Regions from separate parts of the Ralstonia sp. 24A2 genome, predicted to be linked through region 2. Evidence: predicted binding sites of a transcription regulator. Region 2 holds the regulator's gene; each other region holds the start of a gene.
What was found. Region 2 encodes LexA, which represses DNA repair genes until DNA is damaged. Its sites were predicted from a motif close to ACTGTATNNNNATACAGT; they were not measured.

Region 1 (4,186 bases), on a different contig from region 2:
CCGCGGCGAGCGCAAACCAGGTGGATGTGAGCGCGAAAACGGTATCGACCAACCAGCCCTATATCGATCCGGTTGCGTATTCGTCCAATGGGACGGATAGCCTGGATCCGTCACAGGTGTCCGAGAATGCAGCGGTCATGCACTATCAGTGGACGGCCGGCGCCACCCCGGTGAACTACACCACCACGACCGGTCACCTGACTGCATCGGACGCCAGCGGCAACCCCGAGGCAACGATGTCATACGTCGCGTACACGGCGCCCAGCACCAACGGGCAGCCGCGGCCGGTCACCTTCTTCTATAACGGGGGGCCGGGTTCGTCGTCGATCTGGCTGCGTCTGGGTTCGTTCGCGCCGACGCGCGTTGCGACGCCTGATCCGCTGCTGACCAACTGGCCGAACTACACCCTGGTTGATAACGCGGAGAGCCTGATCGCCACCACCGACATGGTGTTCATCGATCCGCCCGGGACCGGCCTTTCCGAAGCGATTGCGCCGAATACCAACAGCTCGTTCTGGGGCAGCGATGTGGACGTCAACGTCATGCGCGACTTCATCCAGCGCTATCTGACGGTGAACAGCCGCAGCAGCTCGCCGATCTATCTGTACGGCGAGTCGTATGGCACACCGCGCACGAACATGTTGGCGCTCGCGTTGGAAACGGCGGGCGTGCACCTCACCGGCATCGTGCTGCAGTCGTCCATCCTGAATTATTTTGCGGATGCGGTGGAAGCCACGGCCATCGAGAATTCAACCGCCGGGTTGAAACTCGCGACCGATACGCTGGTGGGCTACTACCCGGGCTATGCCGCGGTGGCGTCGTACTTCAATCAGGTCTCGCCAAGCCAGCCCAGCCAGTCGGCGTTTGCGACGCAGTCCGAGCAGTTCGTCACGAACAAGTACAGCACGTTCAAGACGTACGCCAACTCGTGGGCGCTCAGCCAGCTCGGCTCTCCAAACGCGCTCGGCACGCCGAAGTTCCCGTCCCGGTCTACCCTGGCCTCATGGGAATCGCCTTCTGGCCTGACGCTGCAGGCGTTGACGGGTTACTTCAGCAAGACGCCGTTCCAGACAACGCTCCTGCCGGGCACCACAATTGGCCGGTACGACGGGCGCGTATCGCTGCCAAATTCGGATTCTCGTTTGGCCAGCGATGGGGACCCGTCGGACATCCTGATCTCGCAACCGTTCACCACTGCACTGCAGACCCAGATGCCGAACTACCTCGGCTATACGGCACCCAACGCAACGTTCATGCCGCTGAACGACAACATCATTGGCTCATGGGATTTCTCCCACAACGGCCGGCCGTTGCCGGACACGCTGCCTGATCTGCTTGCCGCGATCCAGATGAACCCGCAATTGAAGGTGCTTGCATCAAACGGCTACCACGACCTCGCCACGCCGTTCTTCAACACCGAGAAGCAACTGGCGCGTCTGCAAACCGTGTCGGGCCTGAACCCGAACCTGCAGGTCACGTTCTACCAGGGCGGTCACATGATCTACCTGGACGACGTGGCCCGGCCGCAGATGAAGAATGATCTGGTTGCGTACTTTGGCGGCCAGTCCATTCCGTCTGCATTGACGCTGGCGACGCTGCCCGCGCCGTGGGCTGACGAGGCCCCCGCCGGCACGCCAACACTCACAGCTCAAGCTGCGCACTAATCTTGATTGAAGGAGTCATCATGTCCCCTATCAAAATGCTGCCGCCGATTCTTCTCGGTGTGCTCGGTGTGCTGGCCAGTCAGGCGTATGCCGCGCCTACCACGCAGTCTGTGGCGCCAGTCACGCTGCCCAAGGGCGGCCATGGCGTGGATGGTCCGTTCTTTCCGGCCAACAAGCCAGCGCCTGCCGCAGCTTCCACTGGCACGCAGTTGCAACAGGAAGCCAATCAACGCCTGACAGAACGGCTGAGCACAAACTCGGCGCTGGGCAAGGGCGGCGCCATCACGAAGGCACAGGCGCAAGCCAGCGGCCTGGGCTTCGTGGCCAAGCACTTTGACCAGATCGACACCACGCATTCCGGTCAGGTCACGCTCAAGGATGTGCAGCGGTACGTACAACAGACCCATTGATCAGGTCTGACGCGCTCAAGCTCGCCTTGTTGCGCAAAACCTCGGTGGATGTCGTGCCCACAGCCCGGGTGTGGCATCCACCGTCGCCGTCTTCACGGGCAGGCACCACGGTGCTGTATATTCATACAGTTATTTTCTGTGACGTTCTGCCGTGCCCGCTACCTCCCCCACCCCTGACACCACCAGCGCCCAGGCTGTTCCGGGCTATCTGGCCCAACTGAACGACCAACAACGCCAGGCGGTCGAGTTCGGCATTTCCGGGGCGGATGCCGCAGAGACCGGCCCGTTGCTCGTGCTGGCCGGCGCCGGGTCGGGTAAGACGCACACGCTGGGCTGGCGTGTCGCGCATCTGGTGGCCAACGGGGCGGATCCGCAGCGCATCCTGCTGCTGACGTTTTCGCGCCGCGCCGCGAGTGAGCTATCCAATCGTGCCGGCCATCTGCTGGCGCGCGCCATGCACGGCGAACGGACCAACAGCATGCTCAATGCTGCCGGCACGTCGTACCAGACCACCCTGCCCTGGGCCGGCACCTTCCACGGCATCGGCGCGCGCCTGCTGCGCGAATACGCCGAGCGCGTCGGCCTTGCGCCCGACTTCACCATCCACGACCGCAGCGACTCCGCCGACTTGCTCAACGTCGTGCGCCACGAACTGAACCTGTCGACCAAGGAACGCCGCTTCCCGCTCAAGCAGACCTGCCTGGCCATCTACTCCCGCGCCATCAATGCGGAGAGCCCGCTGAACGCCGTGCTCAAGCACCACTTCCCATGGTGCGCCATGTGGGAAGCACAACTGCGTACGCTGTTCGATGCCTATGTCGAAGCCAAGCAAGCGCAGCACGTGCTCGACTACGATGACCTGCTCCTCTACTGGCACGCGATGGTGTCCGACGCCGAACTGGCAGGCGAGATCGGCGCGCGCTTCGACCACATCCTCGTCGACGAATACCAGGACACCAACCGGCTGCAGTCGTCCGTCCTGCGGGCGCTGCGCCCCGATGGCCGTGGCGTGACGGTGGTGGGTGACGATGCGCAGTCGATCTACGCATTTCGCGCGGCAACGGTGCGCAACATCCTCGACTTCCCGCGCCACTTCACCCGGCCGGCGCACACGGTGTTGCTGGAGCGCAATTACCGCTCGACGCAACCGATTCTCGATGCGTCAAATGGCGTGATGCGCTTTGCCACCGAGCGCTTCGCCAAGACGTTATGGACAGACCGCGCATCGACACATCGTCCGCGCCTGATCTCCGTGCGTGATGAAGCTGAGCAAGCGCGCTGCGTGGCCGAACAGGTGCTGCATCAGCGAGAAGGCGGGCTGGCGCTGAAATCGCAAGCCGTGTTGTTCCGCACGGCCAGCCACAGCGCGCCGCTGGAGATCGAACTCACGCGCCGCAACATCCCGTTCGTGAAATACGGCGGGCTGAAGTTTCTCGAAGCATCACACGTCAAGGATGTGCTCTCCGTGCTGCGCTGGGCCGAGAACCCGCGCAACCGCATCGCCGGGTTTCGCGTGATCCAATTGCTGCCGGGCGCGGGCCCTGCCACCGCCGCACGTGTGCTCGACGCCATGGCCGAGGCGGTGGACCCGATTGCTGCGCTGCTTGCCTACGCGCCCCCCGCCCGTCTGGCTGGCGACTGGGCCACGCTGATGACGCTGATGCAAACCCTGCGCGCGCCCAAGGACAGCCTGGCATGGGCCAGCGAACTGGAAGCCGTGGGCACCTGGTACACACCTCACATGGAGCGCCTGCACGACGATGCCGCCGTGCGCCAGGGCGATCTGGACCAGCTCGCCCGCATGGCCGCCACCTACGCCACGCGCGAGCGCTTCCTGACCGAGATGACGCTCGACCCGCCGGAGCTCACCAGCGATGAATCCGGCGCTCCGTACCGCGATGAGGATTACCTGATCCTCTCCACGATCCATTCATCCAAGGGGCAGGAGTGGAAAGCCGTGTACGTGCTCAACGCCGTGGACGGTTGCATGCCCGCCGACCTGGGCGCCGGCTCGCATGAAGAGCTGGAGGAAGAGCGCCGCCTGCTCTACGTGGCCATGACTCGCGCGCGCGAGCACCTGGACATCCTGGTGCCGCAGCGCTTCTACGTCAC
Region 2 (4,186 bases):
CAGCGATGTCGACGGCCGCATCGCCGCAGTCACAACAATGGGCGTGTCGCCCTGCTGCGTCAGGTGCAGCAGCATGGCAGTCTCTTCGAGCGTATCGGTGCCGTGCGTGATGACCACGCCATCCACGCGCTCAACGTCGATCCAGTGGCGGATCCGCGCGACCAGCTTTTCCCACACGTCGAAGGTCACGTCCTTGCTGTCGATCTGCGCGACCTGTTCAGCACGCACGTTGGCGATGCGCTCCAAGCCAAGCTTGCTGGCAGCGAGCAGTTGGTCGATGGGCACGGCGCCCGCACGGTAGCGGGCAGCGGAGCCGGCATCATCGGCAGACCCGGCGATCGTGCCGCCGGTGGCGAGGATGGCAATGGTAGGCAAGGACATCGTTGCAGACATGCGTGGTGGGCAAGGCGCGCATTGTATCCGCGCGCCCCGCCTTTGCCGACGCGGGATTGCCCTTGGGCGAGCGCCAAAGCAAAACACCGGCACACAGGCCGGCGTTTGCAGCAAAAGCAGCGTCGCTTACTTCTCGACGAAGGCGCGCTCGATCACGTAGTCACCGGCTTCGCCCATGCGCGGGGAAATCTTGAAGCCGCGCGCGTCGAGCAGCTTGCAGGTGTCTTCCAGCATGGCCGGGCTGCCGCAGATCATGGCGCGATCCACGGCCGGGTCCATCGGTGGCAGACCGATGTCGGCGGACAGCTTGCCGTTGTCCACCAGATCGGTCAGGCGACCCATGTTGCGGAACGGCTCACGCGTGACAGTCGGGTAATAGATCAGCTTCTCACGCACCTGGTCGCCGAAGAATTCGTTGTTCGGCAGTTCGCTGGTGATGAAGTCGGCATAAGCCAGCTCGCTCACCTGGCGCACGCCGTGCAGCAGTACGACCTTTTCGAAGCGCTCATAGGTGTCCGGGTCCTGGATGATGCTCATGAACGGCGCCAGACCGGTGCCGGTGCCGAACAGGTAGAGGTTCTTGCCGGGCAGCAGATCGTCCAGCACAAGCGTACCGACCGGCTTCTTGCTCACCAGCAGTTTGTCGCCCACCTTCAGGTGCTGAAGGCGCGAGGTGAGCGGGCCGTTCTGCACCTTGATGCTGAAGAACTCCAGATGCTCTTCATAGTTGGGGCTGGCGATACTGTAGGCGCGCATCAGCGGCTTGCCCTCGACTTCCAGACCGATCATGACGAAATGGCCGTTGTGGAAGCGCAGCGCCTGGTCGCGCGTGGTCTTGAAGCTGAACAGCGAGTCGTTCCAGTGATGGACGCTCAGAACGGTCTCTTGATTGAAAGCGGACATGGTGACGTTCGGGCCAGCCCAGGGAGGCTTTATGGCAGTGCAAAATCGGTCAAGGCCTTGATTTTATGCGATTCCCCTTAGCCGCGCCTGTATGGATTGCGCATAAGCTTCTAACCAGCCGCATAGGTTTTGACGTGGATCAGAGGTAACGGCGCGCTCATGCAACACGTCACAACAAAATCACTTGCGCTTCCCGCGTCACTGTATAAAATCACAGCACCTGTTCAGATATACAGTACTCCATGGCCACCCTCACCCCCCGCCAGCAGCAGATCTACGACCTGATCCGCCAGACGATCCAGCGCACCGGCTTTCCGCCCACCCGCGCCGAGATCGCCGCGGAGTTCGGTTTCTCGTCGGCCAATGCCGCCGAAGAACACCTGCGGGCACTGGCGCGCAAGGGGGTGATCGAACTGACGCCCGGTGCTTCGCGTGGCATCCGGCTGCGGGCGACGGGCGCAGATGCGAGCCACCACCAGTTCTCGCTACCGTCGATGGGGTTGATGCAGTTGACGCTGCCGCTGGTTGGCCGCGTGGCCGCGGGCAGCCCGATCCTGGCCGCCGAACATATTGATCGGCAATACCAGGTCGATCCGTCGCTGTTCTCTGCCCAGCCCGACTTTCTGCTGAAGGTGCGCGGCATGAGCATGCGCGACGCCGGCATCCTGGATGGCGACTTGCTGGCCGTGCAACGCGCCACCGAAGCCGCCAACGGCAAGATCGTCGTCGCACGCCTGGGCGACGACGTCACGGTCAAGCGCTTCCAGCGTAAGGGCCGCCATGTTGAGCTGATTGCTGAGAACCCGGATTTCGAGCCAATCCACGTCGATCTGGATCGCGATGAGTTCCACCTGGAAGGATTGGCTGTCGGCCTGATCCGGCCAGCTGCCCCGTAAGTCTAAGGCGCACGCGCGCCACTTCCTTTGCCGTTTTGTCCTACCCGGAGGTGAGCCGCTGGCTCGCCGGGGCGGCGTCTTGCCGTCCGTTTTTTCACCCGAACCCACGAGGTCTGCCATGCGACTCGGATCGATGTCTTCCCGCCGCCCGGTGCATCCGGTGCCCTTCCGCCAAACCCAGGGCGTGCGCATCTATCAGGGGGAGCAACGCCGCACGATGGTCGGCAGCATGGCCGCGATCTGCCGCATGCTGGACGCCATTCCGGCAGCAGCGCGCCCGGCGGGCGCCGAACGTTGTTGACGCCAATGCATCACGTTGCAGCACCGATCAGGGCAATCCCCAATGCTGCCGCCGCAACTGATTTCATACACTGGCCGGGCCCTGAGGACAGGGCTTTCTTCAACTGATTTTCGGCCCGCCATTTGTGCGGGCTGTTTTTTCAGTCCGCATGTTGATGCAGCGCCACATTCGCGAATGTTTCGCTGGCAAAACGGACGTTTACCCGGATTTTGTTTGGCGTGCGTGACAGTAGTATTGCTAGTGCCCTCAGGGGCAATTGAGATCGCTGAATTCGAAGCCCGCTGACTGCGGGCTTTTTTTTTTGCGCTACACCGCCGGCCAACGCTAAACGCTGCCCGCCTTCTCCACTACGAGAATCCGCGCCGCACCACGCGGATGTGCCACATGCTCGCAGCCGATACCTGCAAAGAAGATGTCGCCCGGCTCCAGCACTGCAACCTTCTCCTCGTCGGCTTCTCGATAGTGCATATCGACGGCACCGTCGAGCACCACGAAGACCTCCTCGCCATCGTTCACATGCCAGCGGTAAGGCTGATCAGCCCAATGCAGGCGCGTCGTGATGCCACCCATGTTGGCAATGTCGAGCGCGCCCCAAGCACGCTCTGCTGTGAACGACTTGGCGCGGATGATCTTCATGGCGATCGTGCGACAGTTACTGCATCGACGGTAGGTTGCCGATGCGCACCAGCATCTCGGTGAACATCTGCATGTCCAAGTCGAGATCCGGCACTTCCTTGTACTCGTTGGCGTTGTGCGCGGTGTACTTCTTGCCGGGCATGGCCGGGCCGAAATTGATGGCATTCGGCATCAGCTTGGCGGTCGTGCTGCCAGCAGTCGGCACGGGCTTGGCGTCCAGGCCCGTCGTGTCGCCGTAGATGTTAAGCAGCGTCGACAGCCAGGCGCCCTTCGGATCGCGCGCCATCCAGTTGCCCTGGTCGTAGTTGATTTCCAGCGCGACGTGGTTGGCGTTGGCCCACGCGTTGATCTTGCCAGCGATCTCGCCGCGCAGCGCGTCGGGTGTCTTGCCACGCGGCATGCGCACGTTGGCAGTCACCTCCACGCGGCCGTTCTTGTCACCGATCACGGTAGGCGAGATGGTGAGCGGGCCCATGAAATCGTCCTTGTAGGCGACGCCGATAGTGTTGCCCAGGTAGTCGGTGCCGTAGAGGTCGGTCAGGTAGCGCACGGCATGGGCGTAGGCATTGTCGGCCAGGCCCAGATCCGCCGCGCGCAGGAACAGCGCCAGGCGCGGTAGCGGATTCACGCCCTCTTCCGGGCGCGAGCCGTGCGCCGAGGTACCAGTAACCTTCACGACGATGCTGTCTGCGTTGCGCGTGATGTCGATCGAGAACTTGCCCTGCGCTGCCAGGCTACTCACAAAGGCATCGCGCTTGGCTTCAAGCGCGGCGGCAGCCACGCCCAGATCACCACCCTTGAGCGTGGCGGTCGCCGTCTGCGGGACAGAACTGGCCGACGCCGCACCCGTCATCGAAGCAATGGCCGTGCGGGATGCATCGCCAGCCTGCGCGGGGAAGAACACCTTCAATGCGCCCGTGCCCTTCTCGGCCACCACGGCCGGGTACTTGCTGTCGAGCACGATGTTGTACGCGGGCAATTGCGTACGCTCGCGGTAGTACTTCATGCCATCGCCGCCGGTTTCTTCGGTGGTCTCGATCATCAGGCGGATCGTGCG
Region 3 (4,186 bases), 790 kb from region 2:
GGATGGCAGCGGTCGGCAGCACGCCACACAGCTCGGTCAGGTGCGTACAGCCCGCCACGCCGCCAAGTCTCTCACGCGAGGCCTTTCGAAAACCCTTCATCAGGTTCAGGCCGATGAGCTTGCGGTAGGCCGGGCCGATCGTGTCGCAGTGTGTGGGATACGGCACCCAATCGGAGCACGCTTCGGCATCGACGACGTTCATGCGGGTGTCGATGGTCACGCGCAGCCACAGGTCGTGCAGCGGCTGGCCTTCGGGGCGGATGCCACCACTGGCCAGCGGGATATCGCGGGGCTTGGTGTCGGTCAGGCGCGCTTCGATGTCCCACAGACCGTCTTCCCGCAAATAGGCCTCCACCGTGATGGCACGGCGGTGGCGCATAACGCGCGGGACAGGAGCAGACAGAGGCATGGACCAGACAGACCGATAGGACCGATGGAGGCGGCGCACGCGGATCTCGCGCATCGCCTACGGGACGTATGCAGCAGCACATCAGCCGCCACACACGAACACAACCGCCCTGCAACCGAAGTAGAGGACGGTATCAAAGCCGTGGATTTTAACACGTCGTTACGACTGTACTGCGTCGTATGCTGCAATGCAGTGCTGGAAGGGTTGCAACGACCAGTCGAGGTGCAACCTGTCGGATTGGCACGCAAGCGGATTGTCTGCGTAAATTGTTGAGAGATCGCCGACGTTCAGTCGGATTCGTCACTGTCGCCCAGCAATTCATCGGCGCCCGAGATGATGCGCGAGACCACTGAGCGCGAGAATCCGCGCGCCATCATGTAGCGGACTTGCTTGGCGCGTTCGGCCAGATCGGCCGGTGGGCGCCCGAAACGCTTGTCCCATAGGGCCTTGGCTCGGGCGGCTTCGGTGCTTTGCAGTTGAGCCTTGACCTCACCCAACGTTTCTTCGCCGAGTTGGTGCGTTTTCAGCTCCTGCATCAGCCGGGCGGTACCGTAGCGGCCCGCGCGGCGGTGCACCATGCTTTCGGCAAAGCGCGTATTGGACAGCCAGTTCTCACCCTCCAACCAATCCAGCAGCGCGTCCACCTCCTCCGCAGATTCGGCGTGCGGCGCCAGCTTACGGCGCAGTTCAGTGCGACTGTGTTCGCGCCGGGAGAGATAGCCCAGCGCGCGCGCCTTGAGTGACAGCGGTTGACGCGGCAAAGCCATGCGGTTTCATGCTCCAAAGAAAAACGCCCACCGTTGGGGGACGGCAGGCGTATGAAGCTCGATAGAGCCGCCGATCTGCGCCGGCGGCCAACCCAATTACTCTTCCTCGACTTCCGCTTCGACCGCCACAACGGCGCCCATCGGCGTCACGCCCAGTGCCTCGCGGACCTTGTTCTCGATGTCGCGAGCCAGGTCGGGGTTCTCACGCAGGTATTCGCGGCAGTTGTCGCGGCCTTGGCCGATGCGCTCGCCGCCGTAGCTGTACCAGGCGCCCGACTTTTCAACGATCTTGGCTTCGACGCCCAGGTCGATGATTTCGCCCTCGCGCGACACGCCCTGGCCGTAGAGGATGTCGAAGATGGCCTCGCGGAACGGCGGCGCCACCTTGTTCTTGACGACCTTGACCTTGGTTTCGTTGCCGACCACGTCGTCGCCCTTCTTGATCGAACCGATGCGGCGGATATCCAGACGCACCGAGGCGTAGAACTTGAGCGCGTTACCACCCGTGGTGGTTTCCGGCGAGCCGAACATCACACCGATCTTCATGCGGATCTGGTTGATGAAGATGACCATACAGTTGGTCTTCTTGATGGTGCCGGTCAGCTTGCGCAGCGCCTGGCTCATCAGACGGGCTTGCAGGCCGGGCAGCGCGTCGCCCATTTCGCCTTCAATTTCAGCCTTCGGCACCAGTGCGGCCACCGAGTCGATGACGATCAGGTCGACCGAACCCGAACGCACCAGCGCGTCGGCAATTTCCAGCGCCTGTTCACCGGTGTCCGGCTGGGAGATCAGCAGGTCCGGCACGCTCACGCCGATCTTGTCAGCGTAGGTGACGTCCAGCGCATGTTCTGCGTCGATGAACGCGCAAGTGCCGCCCAGCTTCTGCATCTCGGCAACCACCTGCAGCGTCAGCGTGGTTTTACCAGACGATTCCGGACCGTAGATTTCGATCACGCGACCGCGCGGCAGGCCGCCGACGCCCAGCGCCACATCCAGCCCCAGCGAGCCGGTAGACACGACCTGGACCGGCTCCACTTCGGCATCGCCCATCTTCATGATGGAGCCCTTGCCGAACTGCTTTTCGATCTGCGCGAGCGCGGCAGCCAGCGCCTTCTGCTTTTCTGCGCTCATCGTGGCTGCCTTCTTGCCGTCTTCCATGGTCGTCCTTCGTGCGATTTGGTGTATAAATGGGCCGCAAGGGCCGATGATTCCTGCGTTTGTTCGCAACAGCAGATCAGCTGCACGGCCTGACGCTGGAACCAATCTTGATACTTTAGCGCCGCCAAGACTACAGCACCGCGAGTTCGGAGTACTGTATAAAAAACCAGTGGTTTTGACAAGTCTCCAGCGCAGCGATTGCGCAACAACACGCGCGAAAACAATGTAGCGGGCGGAATGGGCCGGTCAGACACCACGCCCGAGCATCGCGGGGAGACACGCATGCGCATCCTGATTGCCGAAGACGACGCCACCTTGGCCGACGGTTTGACCCGTTCGCTGCGTCAGGCCGGCTATGCCGTCGACCGGGCCGAAGACGGGGCCGCCGCTGATGCGGCGCTTGCCACGCAAACGGCCCAGACCTATGACCTCCTGATCCTAGACGTGGGGCTGCCGCGCCTGTCAGGGCTGGAGGTGCTCCGTCGCCTGCGTTCGCGCGGGGCCATGCTGCCGGTGCTGATCCTGACTGCCGCAGACAGCGTGGAAGACCGCGTCAAGGGCTTGGACCTGGGCGCCGACGACTACATGGCAAAACCCTTCGCACTGTCCGAGCTGGAGGCGCGCGTACGCGCGCTGGTACGGCGCGGCACAGGCGGTGGCGCTACGCTCGTCCGGCACGGCCCGCTGGCGTTCGACCAAGTTGGCCGCATCGCCTATATCCATGACCAGATGATCGACCTGTCGGCGCGTGAGATCGGACTACTAGAGATCCTGCTGGCGCGCGTGGGCCGGCTGGTGTCGAAGGAGCAGCTGGTCGACCACCTGTGCGGCTGGGGCGAAGAGGTCAGCAACAACGCCATCGAGGTATACGTCCACCGCTTGCGCAAGAAGATCGAGGTGGAGGGCATCCGCATTGCCACGGTGCGCGGGTTGGGCTATTGCCTGGAGCGCGCTGCCGCCCCCGCCAACTCTGCCGCCGCCCATGGCTGATCGGCTGGCCTGGCCGTGGCGTCGCCACCGGATACCGCGCGCACCGCGCCCCGGCGTTGCGCCCCAGGCTGACGACCGCGACCTCGCTGATACCCTCCCCCATCTCGAAGACGACGCCACCGGGCGGGTCGCCCGATCGTTGTTTGGCGAGATTCTCGACTGGATGCTCGCGCCGCTGTTGCTGCTCTGGCCGATGAGCATTGCGGTGACATATCTCGTGGCCAAGTCCATTGCGAATGCGCCCTACGATCGCGCGCTGGAATCAAGCGCCATCGTACTCAGCCAGCAACTGCGCGAGGTGAACGGGCGCGTAACACTGCAGTTGCCGATCTCCGCGCGCGAGATCCTGCGCGCGGATGAGACCGACAACATCTACTACCAGGTGCTTGGTGAGAGCGGCGAGTTCGTCTCGGGCGATCGCGACCTGCCGCTCCCCCCGGAAGAAGACGCCAATGCTGGCAGCCTCGTGCAATTGCGCGACGACCATATCCATGGCGCAGAGATCCGCGTGGCGTATACGTTTGTGCAGCGCCCCGGCATGACCGGCGGCAAACCCGCGCTGGTGCAGGTGGCGGAAACGCTCGACAAGCGTGCGCAACTGGCCAACGAAATCATCAAGGGCGTGATCCTGCCGCAGTTCGTGATCCTGCCGTTGGCGGTCATTCTGGTGTGGTTTGGGCTCACGCGCGGGCTGGCGCCGCTCAATGCGATTCAGGAGCGCATCCGCGCGCGCAACCCGGGCGATACCAGCCCCATCGACGAAGGCGCGGCACCGCAGGAGCTGACACCGTTGGTGGCATCGTTCAACGACCTGCTCGGGCGGCTGGAGCAATCCGTGCAGACGCAGAAGCGTTTCATTGCC

Region 1: the regulator LexA is predicted to act here: its motif matches at 2,187-2,204, upstream of ACS13N_RS18920 (ATP-dependent helicase).
Region 3: the regulator LexA is predicted to act here: its motif matches at 2,488-2,505, upstream of recA (recombinase RecA).

The regions. Positions count from the first base shown of each region.
Region 1 is NZ_JBPVZD010000003.1:337,809-341,994, forward strand. Features, by position in the region: gene ACS13N_RS18910 (S10 family serine carboxypeptidase-like protein) at 1-1,664, shown strand, start outside; gene ACS13N_RS18915 (2-oxoglutarate dehydrogenase) at 1,685-2,074, shown strand; gene ACS13N_RS18920 (ATP-dependent helicase) at 2,226-4,186, shown strand, end outside.
Region 2 is NZ_JBPVZD010000002.1:2,064,994-2,069,179, reverse strand. Features, by position in the region: gene ACS13N_RS14540 (asparaginase) at 1-381, opposite strand, end outside; gene ACS13N_RS14535 (ferredoxin--NADP reductase) at 520-1,296, opposite strand; gene lexA (transcriptional repressor LexA) at 1,539-2,192, shown strand; gene ACS13N_RS14525 (hypothetical protein) at 2,311-2,493, shown strand; gene ACS13N_RS14520 (cupin) at 2,818-3,129, opposite strand; gene ACS13N_RS14515 (dipeptidase) at 3,146-4,186, opposite strand, start outside.
Region 3 is NZ_JBPVZD010000002.1:1,270,083-1,274,268, reverse strand. Features, by position in the region: gene ACS13N_RS10865 (DUF2889 domain-containing protein) at 1-409, opposite strand, end outside; gene recX (recombination regulator RecX) at 697-1,176, opposite strand; gene recA (recombinase RecA) at 1,273-2,334, opposite strand; gene ACS13N_RS10850 (response regulator) at 2,617-3,324, shown strand; gene ACS13N_RS10845 (sensor histidine kinase N-terminal domain-containing protein) at 3,317-4,186, shown strand, end outside.